DNA from 3 places in the Streptomyces brevispora genome. Region 2 is predicted to be linked to each of the others. Evidence: riboswitches for the same ligand, from Rfam matches in the RefSeq annotation. Region 2 holds a riboswitch; each other region holds the start of a gene.

Evidence for each region. Region 2 has a riboswitch for cyclic di-AMP ahead of FHX80_RS28115 (M23 family metallopeptidase). Riboswitches for the same ligand answer to the same signal wherever they lie in the genome.
Region 1: linked by a shared signal. The riboswitch ahead of FHX80_RS30110 (LysM peptidoglycan-binding domain-containing protein) and the one ahead of FHX80_RS28115 (M23 family metallopeptidase) in region 2 are both predicted to bind cyclic di-AMP.
Region 3: linked by a shared signal. The riboswitch ahead of FHX80_RS15315 (M23 family metallopeptidase) and the one ahead of FHX80_RS28115 (M23 family metallopeptidase) in region 2 are both predicted to bind cyclic di-AMP.

Annotation. Positions count from the first base shown of each region.
Region 1 covers NZ_VIWW01000002.1:112,970-119,388, forward strand. Annotated here, with positions in the region: gene FHX80_RS30095 (peptidoglycan DD-metalloendopeptidase family protein) at 1-824, shown strand, start outside; gene FHX80_RS30100 (GNAT family N-acetyltransferase) at 957-1,532, shown strand; gene FHX80_RS30105 (nitrobindin family protein) at 1,643-2,194, shown strand; cyclic di-AMP (ydaO/yuaA leader) riboswitch at 2,775-2,963, shown strand; gene FHX80_RS30110 (LysM peptidoglycan-binding domain-containing protein) at 2,967-3,839, shown strand; partial or broken gene FHX80_RS36885 (hypothetical protein) at 4,041-4,136, shown strand; gene FHX80_RS30115 (NAD(P)H-dependent amine dehydrogenase family protein) at 4,335-5,414, shown strand; gene FHX80_RS30120 (carboxymuconolactone decarboxylase family protein) at 5,411-5,890, shown strand; gene FHX80_RS30125 (GMC oxidoreductase) at 6,038-6,419, opposite strand, start outside.
Region 2 covers NZ_VIWW01000001.1:6,113,483-6,119,901, reverse strand. Annotated here, with positions in the region: gene FHX80_RS28135 (STM4013/SEN3800 family hydrolase) at 1-745, shown strand, start outside; gene FHX80_RS28130 (STM4012 family radical SAM protein) at 742-2,115, shown strand; gene FHX80_RS28125 (STM4011 family radical SAM protein) at 2,123-3,004, shown strand; gene FHX80_RS28120 (SGNH/GDSL hydrolase family protein) at 3,169-4,014, opposite strand; gene FHX80_RS28115 (M23 family metallopeptidase) at 4,198-5,145, opposite strand; cyclic di-AMP (ydaO/yuaA leader) riboswitch at 5,149-5,305, opposite strand; gene FHX80_RS28110 (tyrosine-protein phosphatase) at 5,810-6,419, shown strand, end outside.
Region 3 covers NZ_VIWW01000001.1:3,299,225-3,305,643, reverse strand. Annotated here, with positions in the region: gene FHX80_RS15330 (TFIIB-type zinc ribbon-containing protein) at 1-34, opposite strand, end outside; gene FHX80_RS15325 (SPFH domain-containing protein) at 48-1,175, opposite strand; gene FHX80_RS15320 (aldo/keto reductase) at 1,429-2,373, opposite strand; gene FHX80_RS15315 (M23 family metallopeptidase) at 2,670-3,869, opposite strand; cyclic di-AMP (ydaO/yuaA leader) riboswitch at 3,881-4,034, opposite strand; gene FHX80_RS15310 (PP2C family protein-serine/threonine phosphatase) at 4,330-5,493, opposite strand; tRNA gene FHX80_RS15305 (tRNA-Met) at 5,697-5,770, opposite strand; gene FHX80_RS35190 (hypothetical protein) at 6,239-6,419, shown strand, end outside.

The sequences.
Region 1 (6,419 bases), on a different contig from region 2:
TCGAGATGAGCCGGCGCATGTTGCTGCGCGGCTCGGTCACCACGCTCGGTCTGGCGGCCGGCGGCGTGCTGTTCTCGGGGAACGCCGCCCAGGCGCTGGACATCTACAACCCGTTCAGCGGATATCAGATGACCGGTACCTGGCAGGACCACCTCAACGACGGCTCGCTGGGCGGACTCGACTACGGGATGGGCGTCGGCACCGCGCTGCCGGCTGCGGGTGCCGGTGTCATCACGAACATTCCGAACAACGGTACCGGTGGACACACGGTGACCATCACCCACGGCGACGGGTACCGGACGCAGTACATGCACCTGTCCCAGTTCCTGCTGGGCAACGGCGCCTCGGTCGGCAAGGGAGGGATCGTCGGGTACTCAGGAGGCGCCGTCGGAGCCCCGGGCTCGGGAAGCTCCACCGGACCACACGTGCACTGGCACCTGATCACCCCGGGCGGCACCCGGGTCAACCCGCTGGACTACCTGGGCGGGGGCGGCGGAGGCGGGCTGCCGAAGACGTCGACGGAGCAGGACGGTGTTCCCGGTGCGGTGATGTGGAAGCGGACGCAGAACTGGTTGCGGATCGAGTCGGGTTACACCGGTCCGATCGACGGGGTACCGGGGCCCAACACCTACGCCGCGCTCCAGCGGAACATGCGTAACTGGGGTTACACCGGCCCCATCGACGGGGTACCCGGTACCAACACCTGGGCCGCCGTCCAACGCCTGGCCGCCCAGAACGGTTACACCGGCCCCATCGACGGCGTGATGGGACCCAACTCCTGGCGCGGCTTCAGCCACTTCATCAACCAGGACCGCTGGAACTGACCCACCCCCCAGGGTTTCCGCGGACCGATCAACGAAGTTCGCCCGGTCGGTCCGCGGTTCTCCGCTGCTCTCGTCTGTCCGCGGAAGGTGTCCAGGTATTTCGCTGGGTGAGGGTTGGTTAGGCTGCGGGTCATGAACACGGCTTCGAACGGCGGTGGGACCCTTGAACCCGTCGTCCTGGACGCGACGGAGCCGACGTCTGATCCGGACCTGCGGGCCCGGTTCGCGGTGTCGGTCCATCGGATCCTGGCGGACCTGGTCCGTGAAGGCGCCGCGCTGGGGTGGGTTGATCCCCCGTCGTACGACGAGGTGGCGGAACTCCTCGACCACGTCTTCTCCGCGGTGCACGCGGGTGATGCCGCCCTGCGTGCCGCGTATCTGGACCGTGAGCTGGTCGGGGTGGGGTACTGGCTGCGCCACACGCGGCCTACCCATCGTCCGCACGCCGATCTCGAAAAGATCGCGGTGGCGGCGTCCGCCCAGGGCCGTGGTATCGGCCGGGCACTGACCGCCGCCCTGATCGACGATGCCCGACGGGCGGGGATCGAGGTCCTCACGCTGGATGTCCGCGGCGACAACAGCGGTGCACTGCACCTCTACCGGGCGCTGGGCTTCACCGAATACGGGCGCCTGCCCGGCTTCGTCGCTGTCGGTGAACGCCGCTACGTCAAGGTGTTCTGCATGATGGACTTCCGTCAGGAGGAGTGACTCCCTGTCAAAGGCGCGGTGCGTGAAGGCGTGGCATCGGCTTCCTCGCGTTCACTGGTCCTACGGTGCCACCCGGCACCGGCACCGTCCCCGACCCAGGAGCTCGCAAGATGTTCGACCCCGCCCGGAAACACCCGTACCCCGACGCGTTCCGACCGGACGAAGCGCCTGCCCCGCATCCGCTGCTCGCACCGCTGGCCGGCTTCCTGGGCACCTGGGCCGGGCGGGGCCGCGGCGGATACCCGACGCTCGCCGGGGAGTTCCGGTACGCGCAGGAGGTCACCTTCAGCCACGACGGGCGGCCCTTCCTCCACTACGAGGCGCGCGCCTGGCTGCTCGACGCGGACGGCGCCCCGCTGCGGCCGTCGGCACGGGAGAGCGGCTGGTGGCGGATGCAGCCCGACGGGCACGTGGAGGCGTTGATCACTCAGCCCACCGGTGTCGCGGAGATCTTGACGGGCCACGCGGTCGACGGCGTGGCCGACCTCGCCAGCCATCAGGTCGCCCTCGCACCCACCGCCAAGGAGGTCGGCGCCACCCGTCGCCGCTACACCCTGACGGACGACGGCACGCTCGAATTCGTCCATGACCTCGCGGCGGTAGGTCAGCCGCTGCAGCATCACCTTTCGGCGCAGCTCCGACGCGGGGGCGGAAGCCGGTAGCGCCTTGCGGCGGATGGTGCGGAGTTCCGCGTCGGTGCGGTGACTGGGGTTCGCGCCCGGCTTCACCGCACTCTGCTTCGCCGTGCCCACCGTGCCCGGCTTCACCGCGCCCGCGTCGTCGACACCAGGCTCGGCGAAGCGCTCGAAGTACTCGAAGCGCCCGAACGGCATCTTGCACCGGAGGCCGTCGGCGCCGGCTGCGGCCGTGAGCGGCGGGTGGGGCGCCGACCGATGCCGAGCCTGCCCGGAGTCCGGGCAGGCCGACTCCCCGAGACACCCAAATGTCTTGATTGGGGGCAATTGCTACGAATAAATCGCAATGAACCTCCTTGGGTAGTTTTCTACTAACCAAACGCTATCAAATCCATCAAACCGCCCCTTTCGGGCGCAGTGGTCAGCGTCACTTTTCCGGCCCCGCACGCGGGGTATCGGGCTTCGGTTCCCTGTCGCGCCAAGAGAATTGACTTCCTCGGCGAGGCCTGATTGTGAGCGTTTCCTTTAGTTGATCTTGCGAATCAATTGGGATTCGGAATTCAGGGCTTGTTTCGCTCGGCGCCTTTCGCTTACGGTCACCGTCAATCCGGATGGAACGCCGAATCCTGCCGCCGTCCGGTGACCCAACCCACTCGCGTACGGCAGGAGCGGGGGACCCAGTTTTGCCGCCGGTCCGGTATCCGGAGCGGCTAGGGGTGAAGTCGCCATCACGTGCGGCCGGACATCTCCAGTCCGAACCCGACAGCTCACCTCGCAGGCGGCGGAGAGGAAATGCGCCATGCCCATCATGGGTAAGCACCGTCGTTCCAAGTCCACCTCCCTGACCCGCGGTTTCATCGCCGTGAGCACGGGCGGAGTCGTTCTCGCGCTCCCCCTGATCGGGGCCGGGTCGGCTTCGGCCGCACCGGCGCACTCCGTCGCCGCGGAAAAGGCGAAGGCCTCGACTTCCGTTGCTGCCAAGGAAATTGCCGTCCGCGATGCGGAGCCGACCATCTATTCCGTGGTCTCCGGTGATTCACTTTCCAAGATCGCCCTGGGGTATTCCCTCAGTGGCGGCTGGGAGCGGCTCTACGAGGACAATCAGAGTGCGATCGGCGGAAATCCCGATCTGATTCACGTGGGCCTCAAGCTGACCATCGGTGCCAAGTCCGCGGCCACAGCGCCCGAGGCGGCCCCCACGGCCGAATCGAAGGCACAGCCCACGACTGAGTCCAAGCCCGCGGCCGAGGCCTCGCAGTCGGCCGACCGCGCCGACCGTTCCCAGCGGACGGCCACGCCCGTCGCGCAGAAGACCGCGGCCACCGCTCCCGCGCCGGCCGCGACGTCGTACACCAACGACCTCGACGGCTGGATCAAGGAGTCGCTGGCCGTGATGGCCCAGCACGGCATCCCCGGCAGCTACGACAGCATCTACCGCAACATCATCCGCGAGTCCTCGGGCAACCCGAAGATCGTCAACAACTGGGACTCGAACGCCGCCGCCGGCACGCCCTCGAAGGGCCTCCTGCAGGTCATCCAGCCCACCTTCCAGGCCTACCACGTACCCGGCACGTCGATGGACATCTTCGACCCCGTCGCCAACATCACCGCCGCGTGCAACTACGCAGCTGCCACGTACGGCTCGATCGACAACGTCTTCGGGGCCTACTGACGTCACACGGCTCCGCCCTCGGGAGGAGCCGGGCGCAGGGGTGGGAGGGAGCCGAGCGGCTCCCTCCCACCCCTTTCGCATGGCCGTACGACCCTTGCGCCGCGTAGGCGGTCAGACGCGGGCTACGTGACCGTTCGGTACGGCGCGGCGTCGGGCATCGGGACCTGCCTGCCCGTGGTGTTCAGCCAGAGCACCCCCGGGGTGCCGGGGGCCGCCGAGGCGGGTGACGCCTTCGGTGGCGCTCTCGCCACCGGCGACCTCGACGGGGACGGCTACGACGACGCGGTCGTCGGTCTGCCCGGCGAGGACGTCGAGCCGGTGACCGACACGGGCGGCATCGTCGTGCTGTGGGACTCCCTGAAGGGGCTCTCGGGCGGGGACAGCCGGGAAGCCGGCCGGCCGGGGCGGAGCCTGCGGGCCTGCCCCGGCCGCCCTCCTCAACCGGGTGGGCGATGGCACTATGAACCTTTCATCCCGCGCGCTACCCTCCGCCGCATGATTTCCACGGTGGTCTGGGGTACCGGCAATGTCGGCCGCGCGGCCATCCGCGCCGTCGAGGCCCATCCGGCCTTGAAGCTGGCGCATGTGCTCGTCCACGATCCCCGCAAGGTGGGCCGCGACGCGGGCGGCCTTGCCGGGATCGGCCGCGATCTGGGCGTCGCGGCGACCGATGACATCGACGCGGTGCTGGCCACCGCTCCCGGCGCGGTGGTGTACGCGGCCTCCGGCGACATCCGCCCCGACGAGGCATTGGCCGACATCGCCAGGGCGGTCCGGACGGGTGCGGTGGTCGTCACTCCCGCCCTGTACGCGCTCTACGACCAGCGGGGCGCCCCGCCCGAACTGCGTGAACCGGTTCTGGCCGCCATCGCGGACGGCGGCGGCTCGCTGTTCGTCTCCGGCGTCGACCCCGGCTGGGGCAACGACGTACTGCCCCTGCTGATCAGCGGACTCGGGACCGAGGTCGAGGTGATCCGGTGCCAGGAGATCTTCGACTACTCCACCTACGACCAGCCCGACTCGGTCCGCCATCTGATCGGTATGGGACACCCCATGGAGTACGAGCCGCTGATGCTCGCGGCCTCCATCCCGACGATGGTGTGGGGCGGGCAGATACGGCTGATGGCCAGGGCCCTGGGCGTGGAGCTCGACGACATCCGCGAGACCATGGCCCGGCGGCCGCTGGAGACGACGGTGACCACCCGGACGATGGGAGAGTTCGAGGCGGGCACCCAGGGCGCGGTGCGCTTCGAGGTGCAGGGCATCGTCGAGGGCGAACCCCGCATCGTCATTGAGCACATCACCCGCATCCACCCGTCCTGCGCCCCGGACTGGCCGGCACCGCCGGACGGGGCCGGTGCCCACCGCGTGATCATCGAGGGCCGTCCGCGCATCGAGGTCACGGTCGAGGCCACCGACGAGGACGAGAACCGTTCGGCGGGCGGCAACGCCACCGCGGTCGGACGGCTCGTGAACGCCATCGACTGGCTGGTGGACGCGGAACCCGGACTCTACGACGCACTCGACGTCCCCCTGCGCCCCGCAACCGGCAGACTCGGAAGGAAGCAGTCATGATCATCGACATACCCGAGGGCCAGGAACCGATCGGATACGTCTGGGGCGGCATGGTTCCCGGAATCGGGATGGCCGCCGCGAACTTCTCCCTGTCCGTGTACCAGCACACCTCGCTCGGCCTGCGTGAGTTCGAGGCCGCCCGGCTGCGGATCGCGCAGATCAACGGGTGTCTGTTCTGCCTCGACTGGCGCACCGAACGGGACGGCGACAAGGTCGAGGAGGAGTTCGCCGATGCGGTGAGCGAGTGGCGCACCGCCGAGGGCTTCGACGACCGGACCCGGCTGGCCGCCGAGTACGCCGAGCGGTACGCCCTGGACCACCACGGTCTGGACGAGGAGTTCTGGACCCGGATGACCGCGCATTACAGCCAGCGCGAGATCGTCGAGCTCAGCATGAGCATCGGCTCCTGGCTGGCGTTCGGCCGGCTCAACCACGTACTGGGACTCGACGCCGTGTGCGTGCTGCCCGGGCACTGAACCGGACATCCCGGGTGCTGAGCGGGGTGTCCCGGGTACTGGGCCGCCCCACCCCGGGCCCGTCGGTTCGGTTCGCACCCGGGGCGTAACCCGGTAGGAGGCCCGTCCCCCCGCCTCCTACCGGCCGGCCCGCCGCGTCGCGCCCTGTCACAGATCGGTGGCGATGATCTTCTCGATGTTCCGTTCGGCCAGGGCCGTGATCGTGACGAAGGGGTTGACGCTGGTGTTGCCGGGGATCAGCGAGCCGTCGATCACGTAGAGGCCCGAATACCCGTGCAGGCGACCATAGTTGTCGGTGGCCCGGTCCAGTACCGCGCCACCGAGCGGGTGGTAGGTGAGGTGGTCGCCCCAGATCTTGTACACACCGAAGAGATCGGTCCGGTAGATCGTTCCCTCCTTCGCGTTGATCTTGTCGAAGATCGTTTTTGCCATGTCGATCGACGGCTGCTTCCACGAGGTCCGCCAGTTCAGGTCGACCTTGCCGGTCGCGGCGTTCCAGGAGAACTGGGCGCGGTTCGGGTTCTTCGTG
Region 2 (6,419 bases):
GGAGCTCGCCGCCGCCGGGCGCATCCCAAACCTGGCCCGGCATCTGCCAAGCGGTAGCTGGGAGCGGCGGCATGCCCCGGGAAGTTTTACGTACGCCTCCCACCAGGCGATCTTCGCCGGGTTCCTGCCCACGCCGGCCGCCCCGGGGCCGCATCCGAGGCTGTTCGCCGCCCGGTTCGCGGGCAGCGAGACCACTGCGGAGCGCACGTTCGTCTTCGACACCCCCGACCTCGTCTCGGGTCTGGCCGCGGCCGGCTACCGCACGGTGTGCATCGGCGGCGTCGGATTCTTCAACCGGCAGGCAGCGCTCGGCTCGGTGCTGCCCGGAATGTTCCAGGAGGCGCACTGGGAACCCGAGTTCGGCGTCGCGTCGGAGACGTCCTTCGAGGCGCAGGTGGCCCGCGCCGAGCAGGTCGTCGAGCAGCTCCCACCCGGACAGCGCCTCTTCCTCTTCGTGAATGTCTCCGCGCTGCACCAGCCGAACTGGTTCCACCGGCCGGGGGCGACCCGCGACGCAGGTGACAGCCGTGCCACCCATGCCGCCGCGCTGGAGTACGTCGATGCCCACATCGGCCGCCTCTTCGCCGCCGCGAGCAGCCGCCGCCGCGCCTTCGCCATCGTCTGCTCCGACCACGGCACGGCGTACGGCGACGACGGCTACACCGGTCACCGGCTCGGACACGAGTCCGTCTGGACCGTTCCGTACGCACATTTCTTCCTGGAACCGGGGGCCACCGCCCGATGAACAGTCCGCGCTCTCCCCGACGCTCCCCCCGTCCGTACCAGAGCTACGTCTACGCCTATCCGCACAAGACGGCGTACGGCACGCTGTCCGAGGACCCCGGCGGGCGGCCCGCGCTGAGTGAGCTGTGGGCCGGGGAACGCAAGGACGCGCTCTCGCTCTATCTCCACATACCGTTCTGCGAGGTCCGCTGCGGGTTCTGCAACCTCTTCACCCGCATCGGGGCCCCCGACGAGCTCACCACCCGGTACCTCGACGCGCTGGACCGGCAGGCGACGGCCGTACGGGACGCGCTGGGAGACACGGAGCCGGTGCGTTTCGCCGCGGCGGCGTTCGGCGGCGGGACCCCCACCTTCCTGACGGCGGGCGAGCTGGACCGGCTGTGCGACATCGCGGAGAAGCGCATGGGCGCCGATCTCCGGTCGGTGCCGTTGTCGGTCGAGACGTCGCCGTCGACCGCGACGGCCGACCGGCTGGCCGTCCTCGCCGACCGGGGAACGACCAGGATCAGCATCGGTGTGCAGAGCTTCGTCGAGGCCGAGGCACGGGCGGCGGTCCGTCCGCAGCGCCGTGCGGATGTGGAGGCGGCGCTCGGGCTGATCCGGGAGGCCCGCATCCCGGTCCTCAACATCGACCTGATCTACGGCATCGACGGACAGACCGCGGCGAGCTGGCGCGCCTCGCTGGACGCGGCCCTCCAGTGGCGGCCGGAGGAGCTGTACCTCTACCCGCTGTACGTACGTCCGCTGACCGGCCTGGGCAGGATCGGCGCCTCGGCCGCGGACGCGGATTCCGCCTGGGACGAACAGCGGCTGCGGCTGTACCGCGCGGGCCGCGATCATCTCCTCGCCCACGGCTACGAGCAGGTGTCGATGCGGATGTTCCGCCGCGCCGACGCGCCGCAGGCCGGAGGCCCCGACGACTACGCGTGCCAGACCGACGGCATGATCGGGCTGGGCTGCGGCGCCCGCTCGTACACCTCTCGGCTGCACTACTCCTTCGACTACGCCGTGGAGATGCGGGAAGTACGGGCGATCATCGACGGCTACACGGCGACCGAGGACTTCTCGCACGCCGAGGTGGGCCGGTTCACCGACGACGGTGAGGCGCGCCGCCGGCATCTCCTCCAGTCGGTCCTCCAGGCCGAGGGGCTGCGGCTGTCGGACTACCACGAGCGGTTCGGTACCTGGCCGGCCGAGGACTTCCGCGAGGAGCTGTCCCTGTTCGAGCACCGGGGCTGGCTCGATCCGGACGGGGCGGACTCCGGGCTGCTGCGCCTGTCGCCCGAGGGCCTCGCGCACTCCGACGCCCTGGGCCCCGACCTCTTCTCCCCCGCCGTGCGGGCCGCGATGGCCTCGTACGAGCTGAAGTGAGTCCCTCATGGACCTGACGATTCTCTACCGCGGGCCGCTCGCTTCGTGCGATTACGACTGCCCGTACTGCCCGTTCGCCAAGCGGCGCGACAGCCGGGAGCAGTTGCGGGCCGACCGGGCCGCACTGGAGCGGTTCACGGCGTGGGCGGCGGCACAGACCGATGACCGGATATCGGTGCTGTTCACCCCGTGGGGCGAGGCGCTGGTCCGTTCCTGGTACCGCCGGGCGCTGGTCGAGCTCGCCCGTCTGCCGCACATCCGCCGGGTGGCGATCCAGACGAACCTCAGCGGCCGTACGCAGTGGCTGGCCGCGGCGGGCACCACCGGCCGGGACAAGATCGCGCTCTGGTGCACGTACCACCCGGGCCAGACGCCGTACGAGCGCTTCCTCGCCCGGTGCGACGAGCTGGCGTCCCTGGGGATCCGCCACAGCGTCGGTGTGGTCGGTCTGGACGGTCATCTCGACGAGGCGCGGCGGCTGCGGGCGGCGCTCCCCGAAGAGGTGTACCTCTGGGTCAACGCCGCGGAAGGGCACAGCTATACGGACGAGGAGGCCGGCCGGTGGACGGAGATCGACCCGCTGTTCCCGTACAGCCGCCACCCGCACCGCTCGGCCGGGCTGCCCTGCCGCACCGGTGAGTCGGTCATCTCGGTGGACGGGGACGGCACGGTGCGCCGCTGCCACTTCGTCCGGGCCGCGCTCGGCAATCTCTACGACGGAAGCTATCGGGGTGCGTTGGGCCCGCGGGTTTGCCCGCTGGCCGTCTGCGACTGCCACATCGGCTACGTCCATCTGGAGACACTGCCGCTGTACGACGTCTTCGCGGGCGGCGTACTGGAACGCATACCGGCCCGGCAGTCGTCCCTCATCGAGCGCGCGAGCCCCTGACGGCCTCACCCACGACCGACGGCGGCGTCGCGGCGCCCGTGACCTGCGCCCGCGGCGTTGTCGTCAGTCGCCAATCGTGGGTGCGGCCGTCATTCCCGGGATCACCGCCCCGGGGTTCGCCGAGCGGCGCCCGTTCGGTGAACCCCGTCCCGGCGCCCGGCCCCTCAGAGCGGCAGCAGATCCGGCCGCTTCGCCTCCACGTGGTCGCCCGAGGACTCGCCGCGCAGCCGGCGCCCGATCCACGGCACCAGGTACTCGCGCGCCCAGTGGATGTCGTCGCGCCGGACCTCCAGCGTTCCCCGGTGCGCCTGCGGCGGCCACTCCTGGTCCGGGTCGGCCGGCACGCCGAGGCCGAGGACCTGAGCCGCACGCAGCGCTACCCGGGTGTGTCCCTCGGGCGACAGGTGCAGCCGGTCGCCGTCCCATGCGCGCCGGTCCTGCACGGAGCGCAGCGACCACAGGTCGAGAACCGGGCAGTCGTAGCGGTCCGCGATGGACCGCACATGGGCGGTGTAAGTGGCGATCTTGCCGCGCAGATGGCGCAGCACGGGAACGCCGCGGGTGTCGAAGCCGGTGGTGACCATGACGGTGCCGACCGATTCGGTCAGCTCGGCGACCGCGCGCTCGAAGCGCTCGGCCACGTCGTCGGGGTCGGTTCCCGGCCGGATGATGTCGTTGCCGCCCGCGCAGAAGCTCACCAGGTCGGGGGCGAGTTCCTTGGCGCGCGGCACCTGCTCCTCGACTATCTGGTCGAGGAGACGTCCTCGTACGGCGAGATTGGCGTACCTGAAGTTCCCGGGCGCGGCACTTCTTGTGCCCGGCTCCGTTTCGAGGTCCGGGAGCTGGTCCGCGAGGAGTACCGCGAATCGGTCCGCCCAGCCGACGAATGTTCCGTCCGGGCCGAGGTCGCCGACTCCCTCGGTGAAGCTGTCGCCAATCGCCGCGTACGACTCGATGGCGCCCTGTCGGTTGATGACGCCCTGTCGGAAGTTTCTCGAATCGTCTGCCACAACGGCATATCCTGCACTGTCGAATGTGACCTACGCGACCGTAATATGGGGTTGACGGGTGGTGAGATAGGCCACCCGGTCAGTTTTTGGTAAAGGGGGAATAAGCAGAGGGACGGCGCGCCGCCGCGCACCGTCCCTCTGTGTATTGCCGTGGTCCGGGTCGCCGGACCGGCGTTACCTGGATCAGACGTAGATTCCGTGCGACGCCAGGTAGGCGATCGGGTCGATGTCCGAGCCGTACGACGGACCCGTGCGGATCTCGAAGTGCAGGTGCGGGCCGGTCGCGTTGCCGGTGGCACCCGAGAGCCCGACCTGCTGGCCCGCGCTCACGGTCTGGCCCGCCGAGACGGAGAGCGAGGACATGTGGCCGTACTGCGAGTAGTGGCCGTCGGCGTGCTTGACGACGACCTCGTTGCCGTACGCGCCGCCCCAGCCGGCGGTGACGACGGTGCCCGAGCTGATCGACTTCACGCTGATGCCCGTGGAGACGGGGAAGTCGATACCGGTGTGGCTGCCGCTGGACCAGTTGGCGCCGGAGGCGCGGTAGGCGGTGGTGTGGTTGCCGGGAACCGGGTGGACGTAGCCGGAGCCGGTGCTCCGAGCGGCCTGGGCCGAGGTTCCGTTGGACGCCTGGGCGTCGGAGGAGGACGAGGAGTTGGAGGCCACGGGGGCCTTCGACTCGGTCTTGGCCGGAGCCGTGGACGGGGCCTTCGACGGGGTGGTGGCACCCGCGGAGGTCTGCGCGTCGGTGGTCGAGGCCTGGCCGCCGAGCGTCAGCTTCATGCCCGGGAAGATCAGGCTCGGGTCGTCGCCGACAACCTTGCGGTTGTCCTGGTACAGCTTCTCCCAGCCACCCTTGAGCTTGTGCTCGGCGGCGATCTTCGACAGGTAGTCGCCGGAGACGACGGAGTACGTCGTGGTGCCGGCCTGCTCGGCGGAGACCGGCTTGGCCGGGGCGGCGTGCGTGGCGGCGGCCGACTTCGGAGTGACGGGAGCGGTCTGCTCCGCGGCGCCGGCGCCGGTGGCGCCGAGCAGCGGAAGCGCGATGACGGCTCCGCCGGCACTCGCGACGATGACGGCACGGGCGATGGTGCTGGACTTCGGACTGCGGTGCTTACCCGATATGGGCATGAAGGTTTCCCTCTCCGGCGCCTACGAGGTGAGCTGTCGGGTTCGGGCTGGAGATGCCCGGTCGCGCTTGGCGCGACTTCACCCCAAGCCGGCCGGATCTCTCCGGTCGGCGGCTTACCTGGTTCCCCCGCTCCTGCCACACGGTGAGTGGGTTTGAATTCCGGACGGCGGCAGGATTAGGCATTCCATCCGGATTGGCATTGAACGTAAGCGAGCCGGGACGGCAGAAACAAGCCACACGTTCCATTCCGGATTCCGCTCCGGAAAATCTGTGCGGAATTCCGGTCACACTCCGTGGATTACCGACCTTGGCCTTCCGCGCGGCGCACGGATTACCCAACAGGCGGGCCGCCACACACCGTCACGGATATGATCCCGCTCACGAGAGGGAGGCCACCCCCCGCGCAAGCGGGGCATGTTCTACCAAAAGCCCTAATACGGACACATCCTGCCTGTCGTTCACTCCGGAGACACGACCGTCCCGCGGCGCGACCACCCGTCGCAGCCCGTGCCGCGGCGGCCTCGAACCGTGGCGGTTCGGGACCGGACAGGGCCCCGCTCAGGGGTTGTTGTCGAGATGGTTGCCTGAGTAGTCGATGTCGTATCGTCACGGGAGTGGACCCGTCGGCGGCACGCGTCGGCGCCAGAGCCTCCAGGAGTGACCGTGACGCAGCAACTGCCGCAGACCCCGTCGACGGAACCCGAGCTGGCAGGGGTCCGTAATTTCCGTGACGTGGGCGGGCTGCCCACGTCGGACGGCCGTCGGGTGCGGTACGGACGGCTCTACCGCAGCGGTCACCTGGCGGGTGCCACCCCCGAGGACGCCGCGTTCCTCGGAAGCCTCGGCCTGCACACCGTCTTCGACTTCCGCAACGCGGCCGACCACAGGCTGGACGGACTGGACATCGAACTGCCCGGCGTGCGCAATGTGAACATCCCGCTCAACGATCCGGCGGAAGGCGCCGAGTTCTGGCAGATGGTGCGCGACGGCGACATAGACGAACTGCGCGGCCTCCTCGGCGACGGCAAGGCAGCCGCACGCCTGACCGCCTCCTATCGCACGATCATCCTGGAGCGCACCGCCGAGCACAGCCGCGTGCTGCACGCCCTGGCCGAGGACAGCGTCCCCGCTCTGATGCACTGCGCGGCGGGCAAGGACCGGGCGGGGCTCTCGATCGCGGTCTCCCTGCTCGCGGTGGGCGTCGAGCGCGAGGCCGTCGAGGCCGACTACCTCAAGTCCAACGACGCCCACCGCCGCTACCGGGTGCGCCGCA
Region 3 (6,419 bases), 2.8 Mb from region 2:
CGGTGGCGGTGGTGTTCTGCTCGTCGGGGCTCATGGTCGTCCCGCTCTCATGCCTGCGGAGGCAGCGGCGGCGGTACGGCCCCGAAGAGCCGGCCGGCGTCCGGTACCTGGTCGGCGGGCAGCCAGCCGGCCATCCCCTCCCGCCAGATGAGTGTCGCCCGGGTCAAGGTGCCCTCACTCACCAGGGCCGAGAGCCCGGCGCTGTCGTACGGACCCTGCTGGGCGCCGTTGACGCCGACGAACCACTGTTCCTGCGCGGGCAGCGGCGGCGGGCCGGCTGCCGGGGCGGGAGCGGCGGCGGGCGCCGGACCGGGGGACTGCGGGGCGAGACCGGCGGCCATCCGCTGACCGGCGGCCATGCCGAGCCCCAGCCCCATGCCTTCGCCGACCCCGCTGCCGGGGGTTCGCGCCCCCGCGCCGAGCGCGTCGGCGGCCTGGAACTGGGTGTACTGGTCGAGGTTGCCCGCGATCCCCATCCGGGACCGGGTGTCGATGGCCTCCTCGACCTCCGGCGGCAGCGAGATGTTCTCGATGATGAACTTGGGGACGGCGATGCCGACCGGCGTCAGCTCTTCGGTGAGGACGCCCGCCAGCTTCACCCCCAGCGCGTCCTGCCGGGTCGCCAGATCCAGCATCGGCACACCCGAGGTGGCAAGCGCGGTGCCGAGCTTGCTGACGATCAGCTGCCGCAGGTATTCCTGTACTTCCTCGGTGCGGAACTGCGGGTCGGTACCCGCCAGTTCGCGCAGCAGAGCGGCCGGGTCGACCACCCGGGCGGCGAAGGCGCCGAAGGCCCGCAGCCGCACCATGCCGAACTCGGGGTCACGGACGATGACGGGGTTCTGCGTACCCCACTTCAGGTCGGTGAACTGGCGGGTGGTGACGAAGTACACCTCGGCCTTGAAAGGCGAGTTGAAGCCGTACTTCCAGCCCTTCAGCGTGGACAGCAGCGGCAGGTTCTGCGTCTCCAGGGTGTACGTACCGGGCTGGAAGACATCGGCTATCCGGCCCTCGTTGACGAAGACCGCGGTCTGTGACTCGCGTACGACGAGCCGGGCACCCATCTTGATCTCGTTGTCATGGCGCGGGAACCGCCACACGATGGTGTCCCGGCTGTCGTCGGTCCACTCGACGATGTCAATGAATTCCCCGCGGATGCTGTCGAACAGCCCCATGAGACCCTCCCCCGCTCTACATGGTGTCCTCTCCGGACACGCGAGGGAACGATAGCAACCCGCAAGTGCGGCCTGACCAGGCTTGTCCCGGTCGGTTCCACCGCGTCGAGCTGCTCGCCGCCGACCGCTGCCAGGCCACAACCGCCCCGGCCCGGCAGACCGACATACCGCGGATGGCGGCTCCCGGTCGAACGCGCCATCGCCTGGCCGGTCACCAGGGACAAGCAGTTCTCTAGGCCCGGACTTCGCGGGTCTAGGCGGAGGCCTCGGTGAGCTCGGTCAGTTCCTGGTCCGTCAGGCTCAGATCGGCGACGGCCACCAGTGCGGGAAGCTGCTCGACCGTACGGGCGGAGGCGATCGGTGCGGCGACGGTCGGCCGGGATGCCAGCCAGGCCAGCGCCACGGTCGCGATCTCGGCGTTCCGCTCCTGCGCCACCTTGTCGAGCGCGGCGAGGACCTTCTGCCCACGCTCCGACTCCAGGTGCTGGCTCGCCTTTCCGGCGCGCGCGCTGTCCACGGTCGCACCCGGGCGGTACTTGCCGGTGAGGAAGCCGGAGGCGAGTGCGAAGTACGGGACGGCGGCGAGCCCGGCGCGGGCAGCGGTGTCCTGGAGCTCGCCCTCGTAGGTGTCCCGGGAGACGAGGTTGTAGTGCGGCTGCAGGGCCACGTAACGGGCCAGTCCCTCGCGCTCGGAGAAGTCCAGCGAGGCGCGGAGCCGCTCCGGGCTGATGTTGGAGGCGGCGATCTCGCGGACCTTGCCGTCCTTCACCAGCTGGTCGAGCGCGGTGATGATCTCCTCGACCGGGACCGTCTCGTCGTCGAAGTGCGTGTAGTAGAGATCGATGTGGTCGGTGCCGAGCCGGTGCAGCGATTCCTCGGCCGCGGCCTTGATGGTGGCGGGGGAGAGCCCCTTGTACGAGGGGTGGGCACCGACCTTGGTGGCCACGACGATGTCGGAACGGTTGCCCCGCGCTGCGAGCCACTTGCCGATCAGGGACTCCGACTCACCGCCCTCGTTGCCGGGGATCCAGGCGGAGTACGCGTCGGCGGTGTCGATGAAGTTGCCGCCGGCCGCCGCGTACGCGTCGAGAACGGCGAAGGACTGTGCCTCGTCGGCGGTCCAGCCGAAGACGTTGCCACCGAGGGCGAGCGGGAAGACCTGAAGGCTGGATGAGCCGAGCCTGCGAAGAGAAGTCATATATGGATCAACCCGACCCGCCGTCTCCGCTATTCCGTGCCATGTGCAACTACGGCATTCCGTGCCATGCGCATCTGCGGCTGCCGTCATGGCCATGATGGCAGTCCCGCGAGGCCGGACAGACGGGCCGGCAGCCCTGACGTCGGGGGGTGAGCGTCAGGACTGCCGGGGTTCAGTGGCCGGAGAGGGCACAGGGCTCACCACAGCGCAACGCAGCGCACGGCGCGGCCGTGGGAACGCCGACCCGGCCCACGGCCGCGGGCCGGGAGACCCCGCCTCCGGACCGTGCAGCGGGCTCAGACCGTCAGGCCCCGGGCACGCAGCCAGGACATCGGGTCGATCCCGGCGCCGTCCGAGGTGTGGACCTCGAGGTGAAGGTGCGGGCCGGTCACGTTGCCGGTCGCACCGACGCGTCCGATGGTGTCCCCGGTGGTGACCTTCTGGCCGACGCCGACACCGATCGAGGACTGGTGGCAGAACCAGAGCTCCGTGCCGTCCTCGAGCTCCAGGACCGTGCGGTAGCCGTACGAACCGGACCAGCCGGCCGACTTGATGGTGCCGCTGTGGATGGCCTTGATCGGGGTACCGGTCGGCGCCGCGAAGTCGAGGCCCGTGTGGTAGCCGGAGGACCACAGCGAACCGGCCTCGCCGAAGGTCGAGGTGATCGTGTACGAGGAGGTGGGGATGGCGTAGCTGGCGGCGAGCTTGGCGAGCCGCAGTGCCTCGGCCTTCTCCTTCGCCTCCTCCGCCGCCTTCTTCTTCGCGGCGGCGACCTCGGCCTCGGCAGCGTCCTGCTGCTTCTTCGCCTCGGCGGACGCATTCTCCGCGGCGGCCTTCTCCTCGGCCGCCCTGGCCTCGGCGTCGGCGGAGTCCTGCTGCTGCTCGGCCTGCTGGAGGATGCGGGCGCGGAGCGCCTCGCCGGCGTCCGTGGCGCCCTGCTCGGCCTCGGCGGTGGTGATGCCGGCCGTCGTCAGCGGGGCGGAAACCGTCTCGGCCTTCGCCTTCTCCGCCTCGGACTCACCCGAGAACAGTGCGCCGACGCCGGGGAGGGACCTGGCCTCGGGGAGGTTGTCGGAGATGGCGTCGGGAAGGGAGATGGAGACCGGCGGCCTGCTCTGCGCGGAGGCCATGCCGCCCGCGCCGACGGCTGCGATGACACCGACGCCGAGGACGGTGGAGCTACGGGCGAGACCGTTGCGCTGCTTGGCGACGCGGTGCTTGCCGCGTACGGGGCGGATGGACTCCTCGGTGGGATTCCATTCCTCCCGCGCCTTGTCCGGCTCGGCCTCGTCGGCGCGGAAGCCGTTGCCGAACTCGCTGCCCCGATCGGTTCCGTAGGCGGTTCCGTAAGCGGTCCCGTGGCTGGATCCGTAAGCGGTTCCGTACTCGGTTCCGTGGTTGGTGCCGTAGCTGGCACCGGGCCCGGGTCCGAAGTCATTTCCGTGCTCGGGCACGAACCATGAGGGGGCTTCGGGGGCAGGCTTGTTGGACGCCACTGGGGCGCACTCCTTTCCTTCCTTCTCGCCTACCGGGTTAGCTGACGGGTTCGGAGCAGGAAGGTCTCCTACGGGTTCCTCCGCCTCTCAACGAGACAGAGATGCCCGATTCACCCCATGTAGGTGGTTCCCCGGTTCCCTTGCGGAATTCGGCGCTCGCGCACGGTGCCGCCTCTGACGGCGGCTGGGACCGCGCTGCGTTATCGAACGTTAATAGACACACGGGTCCGATTCCAAGCCGTTCCAGCTGATCATTCACATCTTCGGCCTGGACTTTACGGGACACAACCGGGTGGAACCGGGCGAGTTGATCGCCACTCAATCGTTATCTATTTTCTGACGTTGCGTCAAATGTTATGCGAAGGGGTTCCTTACGGTTACGGACAGTGGCATCTTCCGCGTCCGCTCCGTCGCATTCCCTCGTGTTCCCTCACGCTCTCCCCCGTCTGCCCCTTCGTCTTCACCCTGCGCCGCCTCCCAAACCCACGATCTTCACGGTTGTGCGCCGGTCCGGCTGCCCCTCGGCGGGGCGCACAATGGCGAGCAGCGCCATGTCGTCGGTCGTCACCCCACCGGTGTGCAGCCGTACGTCGTCGGTCAGCGCGGACAGCAGCTCCTCGGGGCCCGGGAAGATCCGTCCGCGCAGCCGCTCGGCGGGGTCGTAGAAGACCCCGTCGGCGTTACGGGCCTCGGAGAGGCCGTCCGTGTAGAGGAGGAGCGTCGACCCGGCGGGCAACGCCCACTCGTCGGCGCGGTCCGGCCACACGCCCAGGTCCATCCCCAGGGGCAGCGCGGGCAGCTCGGGCTGCAGTACGTCCAGCGCCCCGTCCGAGTACATCAGCAGCGGCTCGGGGTGGCCGCGGTTGACGATCCGCACCAGGGTCGCGCCCGGCGGGATCTCGGCGAGCGCGGCGGTGATGAACCCCTCGGCCTCGTCGAGGCCCCCGCGCCGGCCCGATTCCCGCGCCAGCGCACGCTCCAGCCGCTGAGCCACCCCCTCCAGTGACCGCTCCTGCTCGGCCGCCTCCCGGAACGCGCCGACGATCACCGCCACCGCCTCCACCGCGTCCAGCCCCTTGCCGCGCACGTCCCCGACCACCAGCCGCACCCCGTACGGGGTGTCCGTGACCGAGAAGAGGTCGCCGCCGACGAACTCGTCCGCCTGGGCCGCCTCGTACCGCGCGGCCACTTGCAGCCCGCCGATCCGGTCGGGCGGCTTCGGCAGCACCGCGCGCATGGCGGTCTCCGCGATGACTCGCGCGGAGGCCAACTGCTCGTTGCTGCGCCGTACGACCCCGTTGATGTAGACCGCGAGGACCGAGACGGTGAGGACGGTGAGGAGCTCGATCGACGGCACGGCATTGAACAGCGTTTCACCGTAGAACCGCAGCCCGGCCAAGGACAGCAGCGCTGCGGCTCCGACCCGGATGGTGCCGATCTGCGAGAAGAACGGCGCGGCGATCAGCGGGGCCGCGGCGAACAGCGGAACGGGCGTGAAGGCGGGCGGGGTGATCAAATCCAACACCAACCCCACGGCGATGATCAGGCCAGGCAGCGCCCGGACGAGCCGGCGGTTCCGGATCTCGCCCGCGCGCCTCCCCCGCCGCTGTTCCCGCTTCCCCACCTGTGCTCTCCTACCCGGTGCGCCCACGGCCGCGGACGGTACCGCGCACCACCCCCAGACTTCCCGGAGCACGGTGGCGGGGCGATTCATCGACGGCCAATGGGAGTACGTGCGTGGTGCGGGTCGCACCGGCCGGTGGCCCGGCGAACGCACAAACGAATCAGGCCAGGCATGCAGTATGCATGCCTGGCCTGATTCTTCAGTAGCGGGGACAGGATTTGAACCTGCGACCTCTGGGTTATGAGCCCAGCGAGCTACCGAGCTGCTCCACCCCGCGTCGGTAAACACAACTCTACGGCATGTTCGACGCACTCATGACCACCCCGCGCGCCCGCCCCCTCGCGCGGCTCCCCCGCCGCCCGGCCCACCCGATGACGCCCCCGCACAGACTCCCCCGATCGACCCCGACCATCCGAGGGAAAGGCCCAACCACCTGCGAGAAAAGGGAGACCAGTACCCCCACCCGCGCAACAACCAACCTCTGTCGACCAGTTGACATTCGACTGGATCGCTCACCGAACAGGCGGAGGCAGTCCCGCACCGGGTTCGGCCGACCGGACCAAGAACGTCAAAGTGTCGAAAACGAGAAGGTGTTGCAAGGAACACGCGTTCTGCCGCAAGGTATCTGCTGCATCCCCCGGACTGGTGGGCTGCCCGTGCGAGCAGACCCGGGAGCACGCATTTCACCGCGCCCCGCAAGCCGCTCCCGGTCTCTCATCGCAGCCTGTCTGGAGGGCCTCCGCCGATGACCGCACCGCTCACTCCCGCCCCTGCCCCCGCGTCCGCCCCCGCAACCACTGCGGCCTCACCGCTGCGGGGTGCCGTCATCAGCGGTGTGATCGGCGGAGTGATCGGGGCGGTGATGAGCGCGGGAGTCAATTACGCGATCATCGGAATTCCGGACAGCGAGTCGGTCAACGCGGTCA